2 regions of the Bradyrhizobium sp. HKCCYLRH1030 genome follow, and region 2 is predicted to be linked to the other one. Evidence: predicted binding sites of a transcription regulator. Region 2 holds the regulator's gene; the other holds the start of a gene.

Region 1 (4,417 bases), on a different contig from region 2:
TGAAATCCCTGGGCCGCAGCCCGATCCAGACCTGAATGGAATGCGCATGCGCCGGCCAGCAGCGCTGTGGAGAATGATTTGAACATCGACGTACTCTGTACTGTTTCGTCTGGAGACTGTTCGTCGCGCGAGGCGGCAACGCCGCCGCGTATCGTCAATAAAGAGCAAAACCCGATCGCTTTGGTAAACGCGGGAGGCGCCGGGATTCACCATCGCTGCATACGTCGGCGGTTTTGATCGCTAGCGTTTATTTTGCGTGAAGGCCGGCGGAGCATGGTTAATAGTTGACGCACGATGCACGCCAGCGTTGCTCAACGGCGGTTCCTGGCGTGAACGCGATGTTAAATAGCCTCTGCGTAGAACTGATCCGAGCAAAAGGTCAGGGATACTATCATGGCTGTTCGCAAGCGTTTCCGTATCGAAGAAGCAATCGTCGGCCATATGCCGGAGCCTGAATTCGTGGGCGGCGAGATCGGCCCCAACCACAAGGAAATCATGGACGAGCTGCGCGCGATCCGCTCCCAGATGGCCAATGCGATCCGCAGCGGCGGCAGCAACACGGCGAACGCCGCCATCGAAGAGTCCGCCGCACGCGAGGTCGCCGAAGCGCGCGCGCTGCTCGAGACCTATCGCGCCCAGATCGAGCAGTGCGAAAAGCTCAAGGTCGAGCTCGACCTGATCCACGACGCGATCAACCGCACCAAGGGCGAGATCGCGACCCTCCATGCCAAGAGCTTCAACGGCGAGGAGATGGCCAAGGTCAACGGCGAGCTCGGCGCGGTCGTCGGCGGCACCGAGCAAGCGACGCAGCAGATCCTGGAAGCCGCGGAGGCGATCGACCAGGCCGCCAGCGCGCTGTCCAAGGTGGACTCGGCCGACCAGCAGAAGATCCTGAGCGAAGAGATCCAGGAGCGCGTGGTCTCGATCTTCGAGGCCTGCAACTTCCAGGACCTGACCGGTCAGCGCATCAACAAGGTCATGACCACGATGAAGTTCATCGAGCACCACATCGTGGTGATGATGGACATCTGGGGCGGCGTCGACGCCATCAAGGCGCATACGCCGCCGATCGTCGACCACCGCGAGGGCGACGCCCGGCTGCTGAACGGCCCGAAGGCGGAAGGCGACGTCGGCCACGCTTCGCAGGACGACATCGACGCGATGTTCAACTGACCTCGGCCAGTCCCAGCGACCGCTCCAGGCAACGTCACCATACAGGAACGCCGGCGCTATCGCCGGCGTTTTTCGTTCGACTCTCGACCTTTGCGGGATGTTCGCCCGGATCTCAGGCGCGCGGTCCGCAGCGGACGTAGACCATCGTCTGGTAACGGGTCGCCGCATCCTTGTCGACGAAGCGGGTGATCAGCACACGGCCGTCGAAGGAGACGACCTCGCGGTCCTGCTCGCCGCCGGGCGGTCCGGCCGGGCCGATGTAGTTCTTGCCGCTGGCCGATCCCTTCAAGCGCAGTTCCTGGGGAGTCGCCTGGTCGGCCAGGTGCATCACGACACCACCGGACGTGCCTGCCCCGATGACGTAGGGCTGTTTGCACTGCGCCAAAGCCATCTTTTCGGTGCGCGGGCGGTCATTCGGGTTGTTGTAGGCGGCAAGCCCCCATTTGCCCACGAGATCCTCGGCGCGAATCGTGGCCGGCACCTCGGGCTCGACCGGCGCCTCGGTCTGCTGCATGGGGGTCGACGGCGACAGGCTGAAGCCCGTGCACGCTCCCAGAAGCATCGTGAGCGCTGACGCGATCGCGAGATTGGCAACCGGCCGCGCGCACCGTGAACTCGTCATGGCATCCCCTTAGGAACAAGATCATGGCTGCCCCGTCCGGCAACCAAGCGCAAAACGCTCGTCAGAGCAATGACGTCGGATGACGACGCCGCTCCACTAACATGTCTGGCCCGGGACAACATCCCCTAACAGCCTCAAGAACGGCTTAACGGCTGGCCGTTGCTTGACAGGAACAGCCGCAAGCCATATTTCCCCGAGCGGTCTTTAGCACTCGGAGGGCGGGATTGCTAAGGCTGCGAGCCAGTTGGCGCCAAGTGGGCGTTCAATGTGGCCGCATTCAGATTTCCTCCGACAGCAACACTTATCCAAGCACCCCAAAAGGGATCCGTCATGGCCAAATCGAAGTTTCGTCCCCTGCACGACCGCGTCGTGGTTAAGCGCATCGACGCCGAAGAGAAGACCAAGGGCGGCATCATCATTCCCGACAGCGCCAAGGAAAAGCCCTCGCAGGGCGAAGTCGTCGCCGTCGGCCCGGGCGGCCGCGACGAGAGCGGCAAGCTGATCCCGATCGACGTCAAGGTCGGCGACCGCGTGCTGTTCGGCAAGTGGTCCGGCACCGAGGTCAAGCTGGACGGCGAGGAACTCCTGATCATGAAGGAGTCCGACATCATGGGCGTCGTCGCCTGATCCCGACCTGTCGGGGGCGGCGATCAGCCGCCCCGGGCGAAAATGCTCTGCAACCTCGTTCCGGCGACAGACGGGCGATCACGCCCCTCGCCGTCGAGGTCTACTCCAGGAGAATTCTGAAATGGCAGCCAAGGACGTCAAATTCGCCGGCGACGCACGCGACCGCATGCTGCGCGGCGTCGACATTCTCGCCAACGCCGTCAAGGTGACGCTCGGCCCGAAGGGCCGCAATGTCGTCATCGAGAAGAGCTTCGGCGCTCCGCGCATCACCAAGGACGGCGTCACCGTCGCCAAGGAGATCGAGCTGGAGGACAAGTTCGAGAACATGGGCGCGCAGATGCTGCGCGAGGTCGCCTCCAAGACCAACGACACCGCCGGTGACGGCACCACCACCGCGACCGTGCTGGCCCAGGCCATCGTGCGCGAGGGCGCCAAGGCGGTTGCCGCCGGCATGAACCCGATGGACCTCAAGCGCGGCATCGACATCGCGGTGGCCGCCGTGATCAAGGACATCGAGAAGCGCGCCAAGCCGGTCGCCTCGTCCTCCGAGGTCGCCCAGGTCGGCACCATCTCCGCCAACGGCGACGCCGCGATCGGCAAGATGATCGCCCAGGCGATGCAGAAGGTCGGCAACGAGGGCGTCATCACGGTCGAGGAGAACAAGTCGCTCGATACCGAGGTCGACATCGTCGAAGGCATGAAGTTCGACCGGGGCTATCTCTCGCCCTACTTCGTCACCAATGCCGAGAAGATGACCGCCGAGCTGGACGACGTCTACGTGCTCCTGCACGAGAAGAAGCTGTCGGGCCTGCAGGCCATGCTGCCGGTGCTCGAAGCCGTGGTGCAGTCGGGCCGCCCGCTGCTGATCATCGCCGAGGACGTCGAGGGCGAAGCGCTGGCGACGCTGGTCGTCAACCGCCTGCGCGGCGGCCTCAAGGTCGCCGCCGTCAAGGCGCCGGGCTTCGGTGATCGCCGCAAGGCCATGCTCGAGGACATCGCGATCCTGACCGGCGGTCAGCTGATCTCGGAAGATCTCGGCATGAAGCTCGAGAACGTCACGATCAAGATGCTCGGCCGCGCCAAGAAGGTCGTGATTGACAAGGAGAACACCACGATCGTCAACGGCGCCGGCAAGAAGGCCGACATCGAGTCGCGCGTCGGCCAGATCAAGGCGCAGATCGAGGAGACCACCTCGGACTACGACCGTGAGAAGCTGCAGGAGCGTCTGGCCAAGCTCGCGGGCGGCGTCGCGGTGATCCGCGTCGGCGGCGCGACCGAGATCGAGGTCAAGGAGAAGAAGGACCGCGTCGAGGACGCCCTCAACGCGACCCGCGCTGCGGTGCAGGAAGGCATCGTCCCCGGCGGCGGCGTGGCGCTGCTGCGCGCCAAGAAGGCGGTCGGCCGCATCACCAACGCCAATTCGGACGTCCAGGCCGGCATCAACATCGTGCTGAAGGCGCTCGAGGCTCCGATTCGCCAGATCTCCGAGAACGCCGGCGTCGAAGGCTCGATCGTGGTCGGCAAGATCCTGGACGAGAAGTCCGAGACCTTCGGCTTCGACGCGCAGACCGAGGATTATGTCGATATGGTCGCCAAGGGCATCATCGACCCGGCCAAGGTGGTCCGCACCGCGCTGCAGGACGCCTCGTCGGTCGCAGGCCTCCTGGTCACCACCGAGGCCATGGTCGCCGAGCTGCCGAAGGATGCTGCTCCGGCGATGCCGGCCGGCGGCGGCATGGGTGGCATGGGCGGCATGGGCTTCTGAGCCCTGCTTTCGACATCTCACATTCAGGAAGGCCGCCTCCGGGCGGCCTTCTTTTTGGCCGAGTGTCCGCACCGGGGGTGCAGCGACCGCAAATCGGCGCTACAGCTTAAGGCCGATTCTGCCCCCACAAGGATTTTCAGATGCGCGCGATTTTGCTTGCGCTGGCCGTGATTGCAGCGGCCGCGCCGGAACTCGGTTGGGCCCAGAGCAAGAGCGGGACCAAGGCCCCC
Region 2 (4,417 bases):
TGATTGGAAATCTCATAGGCCGGCAGTCCGTGACGGCCACAGATCTCCTGCGTGACGTCGTACAAGGTGCGCGCCAGGCCTTCGTCCGGCGTCTTCAGCTTGCCTGCGGCGTGCAGGCCGAAGAACGGCGTGCCTTCCTCGATGGTCAGTTGATACAGCGACAAATGCTCAGCCGCCTCGCCGATCGCCCGCGTCAGCTCTTCGGTCCACATCTGCGGCGTCTGGTCGGGCCGCGCGTAGATCAGATCGAACGAATAGCGCTCGAATGCATGGCGCGCGATCGCCACCGCCTTCATCGCCTCTTCAGCGGTGTGCAGGCGGCCGAGCATCTTGAGCGACGCATCGTCCATCGCCTGGACGCCGAGCGAGACCCGGTTGACGCCCGCGGCGCGATAGCCGGCAAAGCGGGTCGCCTCGACGCTGGTCGGGTTGGCTTCGAGCGACACCTCGACATCGCCAGCGACGTGCCAGTGCCGGCCGATCGCGTCGAGAATGGCGCCGACCGTCTGCGGCTGCATCAGCGACGGGGTGCCGCCGCCGAGAAAGATCGACGTGACGGTGCGCGGCCCAATGCGGGCGGCCGTGGTCGCGATCTCCTGCGCAAAGGCGCGGGCGAAGCGGTCCTGATCGATGGCGGCATGCCGGACGTGGCTGTTGAAGTCGCAATACGGACATTTCGACAGGCAGAACGGCCAGTGCACATAGACGCCGAACGCTTCGCTGTCAGCGCTGCTCAAGACAGATCTCCGCGAGTTTCACGAAGGCGCGCGCCCGGTGCGACAGGCCGAGCCCGAGCGGCGGCAGGCCATGTTTCTCGATGCTGGTCATCTCGCCGAAGGTCCGGTCGTGGCCCTCGGGCAGGAACATCGGGTCGTAGCCGAAGCCCGCCGTGCCACGCGGCGGCCAGACCAGGGTGCCGTCGACCCGCGCCTCGACCTCCTCGACGTGACCGTCCGGCCACGCCACGCACAGCGCCGAGACGAAATGGGCGCTACGCTTGTCGGCACCAGTCGCGTCCCGCTCCTGCAGGAGGCGCTCGATGCGCGTCATCGCGCCGGCGAAATCCTTGTCCGGTCCTGCCCAGCGCGCCGAATAGATCCCCGGCGCCCCATCGAGCGCATGAACCACGATGCCGGAATCGTCGGCAAAGGCAGGAAGCTGCGCGGCTCTGGCCGCGGCGACCGCCTTGATGCGGGCGTTGGCCTGGAAGGTCTCGCCGGTCTCATCCGGCTCGTCCAGGCCGAGATCGCCGGCCGACACCGCCTCGACGCCATGGGGAGCGAGCAGCTCGCGCATCTCGGCAAGCTTGCCGGGATTGTGGGTCGCAATGATGATGCGACCGGTGAGCTTGCGGTGCGGGCTGCTCACGCGACCGCCATCTTCTGCAGGTCGACCAGCCGCGCGACGCCCTTGCGGGCGAGCGCCATCAGCGCCAGGAATTCGGCCTCGGTGAACGGCGTCTTCTCCGCCGTGCCCTGCACCTCGATGATGCGGCCGTCGCCGGTCATGACGAAATTGGCGTCGGTCTCGGCCTCGGAGTCCTCGGCGTAGTCGAGATCCAGCACCGGCGTGCCGTTGTAGATGCCGCAGGAGATTGCGGCGACGTTGGCGCGCAGCACCTCGGTCTTGATCATGTTGCGCGATTTCATCCACTTGATGCAGTCGGCCAGCGCCACCCAGGCGCCGGTGATCGACGCCGTGCGCGTGCCGCCATCGGCCTGCAGCACGTCGCAATCGACCGTGATCTGGCGCTCGCCGAGCGCTTCCAGGTCGATCGCGGTGCGCAGCGAGCGGCCGATCAGGCGCTGGATCTCGACGGTGCGGCCGGTCTGCTTGCCGGCGGAGGCCTCGCGCCGGGTCCGTTCCAGCGTGGCGCGCGGCAGCATGCCGTATTCGGCGGTGATCCAGCCGCGTCCCTGGCCCTTCAGCCAGGGCGGCAGCCGGTCCTCGAGCGTGGCGGTGACCAGGACATGGGTGTCGCCGAACTTCACCAGGCAGGAGCCCTCGGCGTATTTGACGACGCCGCGTTCCAGGCTCACGGCCCGCAGTTCATCCGGTGCACGGCGGCTCGGCCGCATGATTCTCTCCGTGAAAGCGCGCGAAAGACCGACTTTGACGGGCCTTGTAGGAGCCGGGACCGGCAGCGGCAAGGGTTTATCATGGCTTCGCCCGCGAGCGCCGACCGGCTTGCCACCGAGCCGCCGCATGGACACATTATAGGCAGCTGGGAGGAGTGCATCTGGTGGCCCACCACGATCCGATCAACCTGATGACACCGCCGGCCGGTCTGGCGCACCTGAACGAGCGCTCGCGCGAGATCTTCCGGCAGATCGTCGAAAGCTATCTGGCGACCGGCGAACCGGTCGGCTCGCGCAACATTTCGCGGCTGATCGCGGTTCCGCTGTCGCCGGCCTCGGTGCGCAACGTCATGGCCGATCTCGAGCAGCTCGGTCTGATCTACGCGCCGCACACCTCGGCCGGCCGGCTGCCGACCGAGGCTGGCCTGCGCTTCTTCGTCGACGCCCTGATGCAGGTCGGCGACATGACGGAGGCCGAGCGGCAGTCGATCCAGAGCCAGCTCGCGGCCGTCGGCCGGGCGCAGTCGGTCGAAGCGGCGCTGGATGAAGCGCTGACCCGGCTGTCGGGTCTGACCCGTGCCGCTGCCGTGGTTCTCACCGCGAAATCCAACACCCGCCTGAAGCACATCGAGTTCGTCAGGCTCGAGCCCGAGCGCGCGCTCGTCGTTCTGGTCGGTGAGGACGGACAGGTCGAGAACCGGGTCCTGACCCTGCCGCCGGGCGTGCCGTCGTCGGCGCTGACCGAGGCGTCCAATTTCCTCAATGCCCGCATCAGAGGACGGACGCTGGCGGAAGCGCGGCTCGAGCTCGAGACCGCGCTGGCGCATGACCGTGCCGAGCTCGATCAGTTGACGCAGAAGGTGATCGCCGCCGGAGTCGCGAGCTGGTCCGGAGGGGACAGCGACGAGCGGCAGCTCATCGTGCGCGGCCACGCCAACCTGCTCGAGGACCTGCATGCGCTCGAAGATCTCGAGCGTGTCCGGCGGCTGTTCGACGATCTCGAGACCAAGCGCGGCGTCGTCGATCTGCTCGGACGGGCGGAGAGCGCGGAAGGTGTCCGCATCTTCATCGGCTCGGAGAACAAGCTGTTCTCGCTGTCGGGCTCGTCGACGATCGTGTCGCCCTATTCCGACGCCACGGGGCGCATCGTCGGCGTGCTCGGCGTCATCGGTCCGACCCGGCTCAACTATGCCCGGGTGATTCCGACGGTCGATTATGCCGCGCGTCTGGTCAGCCGGCTGCTGGGCGGCTGACGCGTGACTTGGTTCACCCGCGGACAGCGCCTCCGGGCGCGATGGTCAGGCTGCGCTTGATTTTCGACGCTCAAAGCACGATATCCCGCCCCATATCCCCCAAACCCGTCAGCCGAACTTGCGAGTCTGTCCATGACCGATCCCGACCTGCATAAGAATGATCCGGAAAACCCGGCGCAGGCCAGCGAACCCGTCGTCTCCAAGCCCTACATCATGCCCGATGATCCTGAGGCCGGCTCGGCCGAGGCGCTTGCCAAGGAGGCGGCCGACGCGCGCGACAAGATGCTGCGCACGCTCGCGGAGATGGAGAACCTGCGCAAGCGGACGGCCCGTGAAGTCGCCGATGCGCGCATGTACGGCATCACCGGCTTCGCCCGTGACGTGCTCGATATCGCCGACAATCTGCAGCGCGCGCTCGATGCCGTGCCGGCCGAGACGCGCGCCAATGCCGATGCGGGCCTGAAGTCGCTGATCGAGGGCGTGGAGCTCACCGAGCGCTCGCTGCTCAACACGCTGGAGAAGAACGGCGTCAAGAAGTTCGATCCGACGGGACAGAAGTTCGACCCCAACTTCCAGCAGGCGATGTACGAGGTCCCGGATCCGTCGGTGCCGTCCGGTACCGTGGTGCAGGTCGTGCAGGCCGGCTTCATGATCGGCGAGCGCGTGCTGCGTCCCGCGCTGGTCGGCGTGTCCAAGGGTGGCGCGAAGGCGGCGCCGGCGGCGAGCAACGATCAGTCGAACAGCGCCGCCTGACGGCGAGCATAGGCAGGCGTCCTGCTGCCGTCCTGTCGATCGAACGAACAAGCCACGGGCAACGATGCCCGTGGCTTCTTGTTTGTCGGCGCGACTTTGTAGTTCGTCTCACGGCGAGCGGCCGACGTGATCACGACGTCCGATGCCGGACTGGTCTCAGCCTCTCGGCTGGATGCCGTCGCGGACGGCGCGGAAGCGCGGGAAGGCCGCCGACCACTGGTCGCGCGGCGCGCTGCCGATGATCCGCAACGTGTTCGGCCCGCCGAAGCGCAGCCACTGCACCACCGTCACTGGCGTATTGTCCTTGCCGCTGGTGGCGTCGATCCGGGTCTC

What was found. The regulator HrcA, encoded in region 2, represses chaperone genes, less so after heat shock. The targets are predictions, from matches to a motif close to GTTAGCACTCNCNNNNNGNGAGTGCTAAC.
Region 1: the regulator HrcA is predicted to act here: its motif matches at 1,999-2,027, upstream of groES (co-chaperone GroES).

The regions. Positions count from the first base shown of each region.
Region 1 covers NZ_JBNPUY010000005.1:75,825-80,241, reverse strand. The annotation lists gene ACQR1E_RS16150 (L,D-transpeptidase family protein) at 1-86, opposite strand, end outside; gene ACQR1E_RS16145 (protein phosphatase CheZ) at 394-1,173, shown strand; gene ACQR1E_RS16140 (hypothetical protein) at 1,286-1,795, opposite strand; gene groES (co-chaperone GroES) at 2,126-2,422, shown strand; gene groL (chaperonin GroEL) at 2,544-4,187, shown strand; gene ACQR1E_RS16125 (hypothetical protein) at 4,328-4,417, shown strand, end outside.
Region 2 covers NZ_JBNPUY010000002.1:624,656-629,072, reverse strand. The annotation lists gene hemW (radical SAM family heme chaperone HemW) at 1-737, opposite strand, end outside; gene rdgB (RdgB/HAM1 family non-canonical purine NTP pyrophosphatase) at 724-1,368, opposite strand; gene rph (ribonuclease PH) at 1,365-2,078, opposite strand; gene hrcA (heat-inducible transcriptional repressor HrcA) at 2,243-3,331, shown strand; gene grpE (nucleotide exchange factor GrpE) at 3,464-4,084, shown strand; gene ACQR1E_RS08215 (hypothetical protein) at 4,241-4,417, opposite strand, start outside.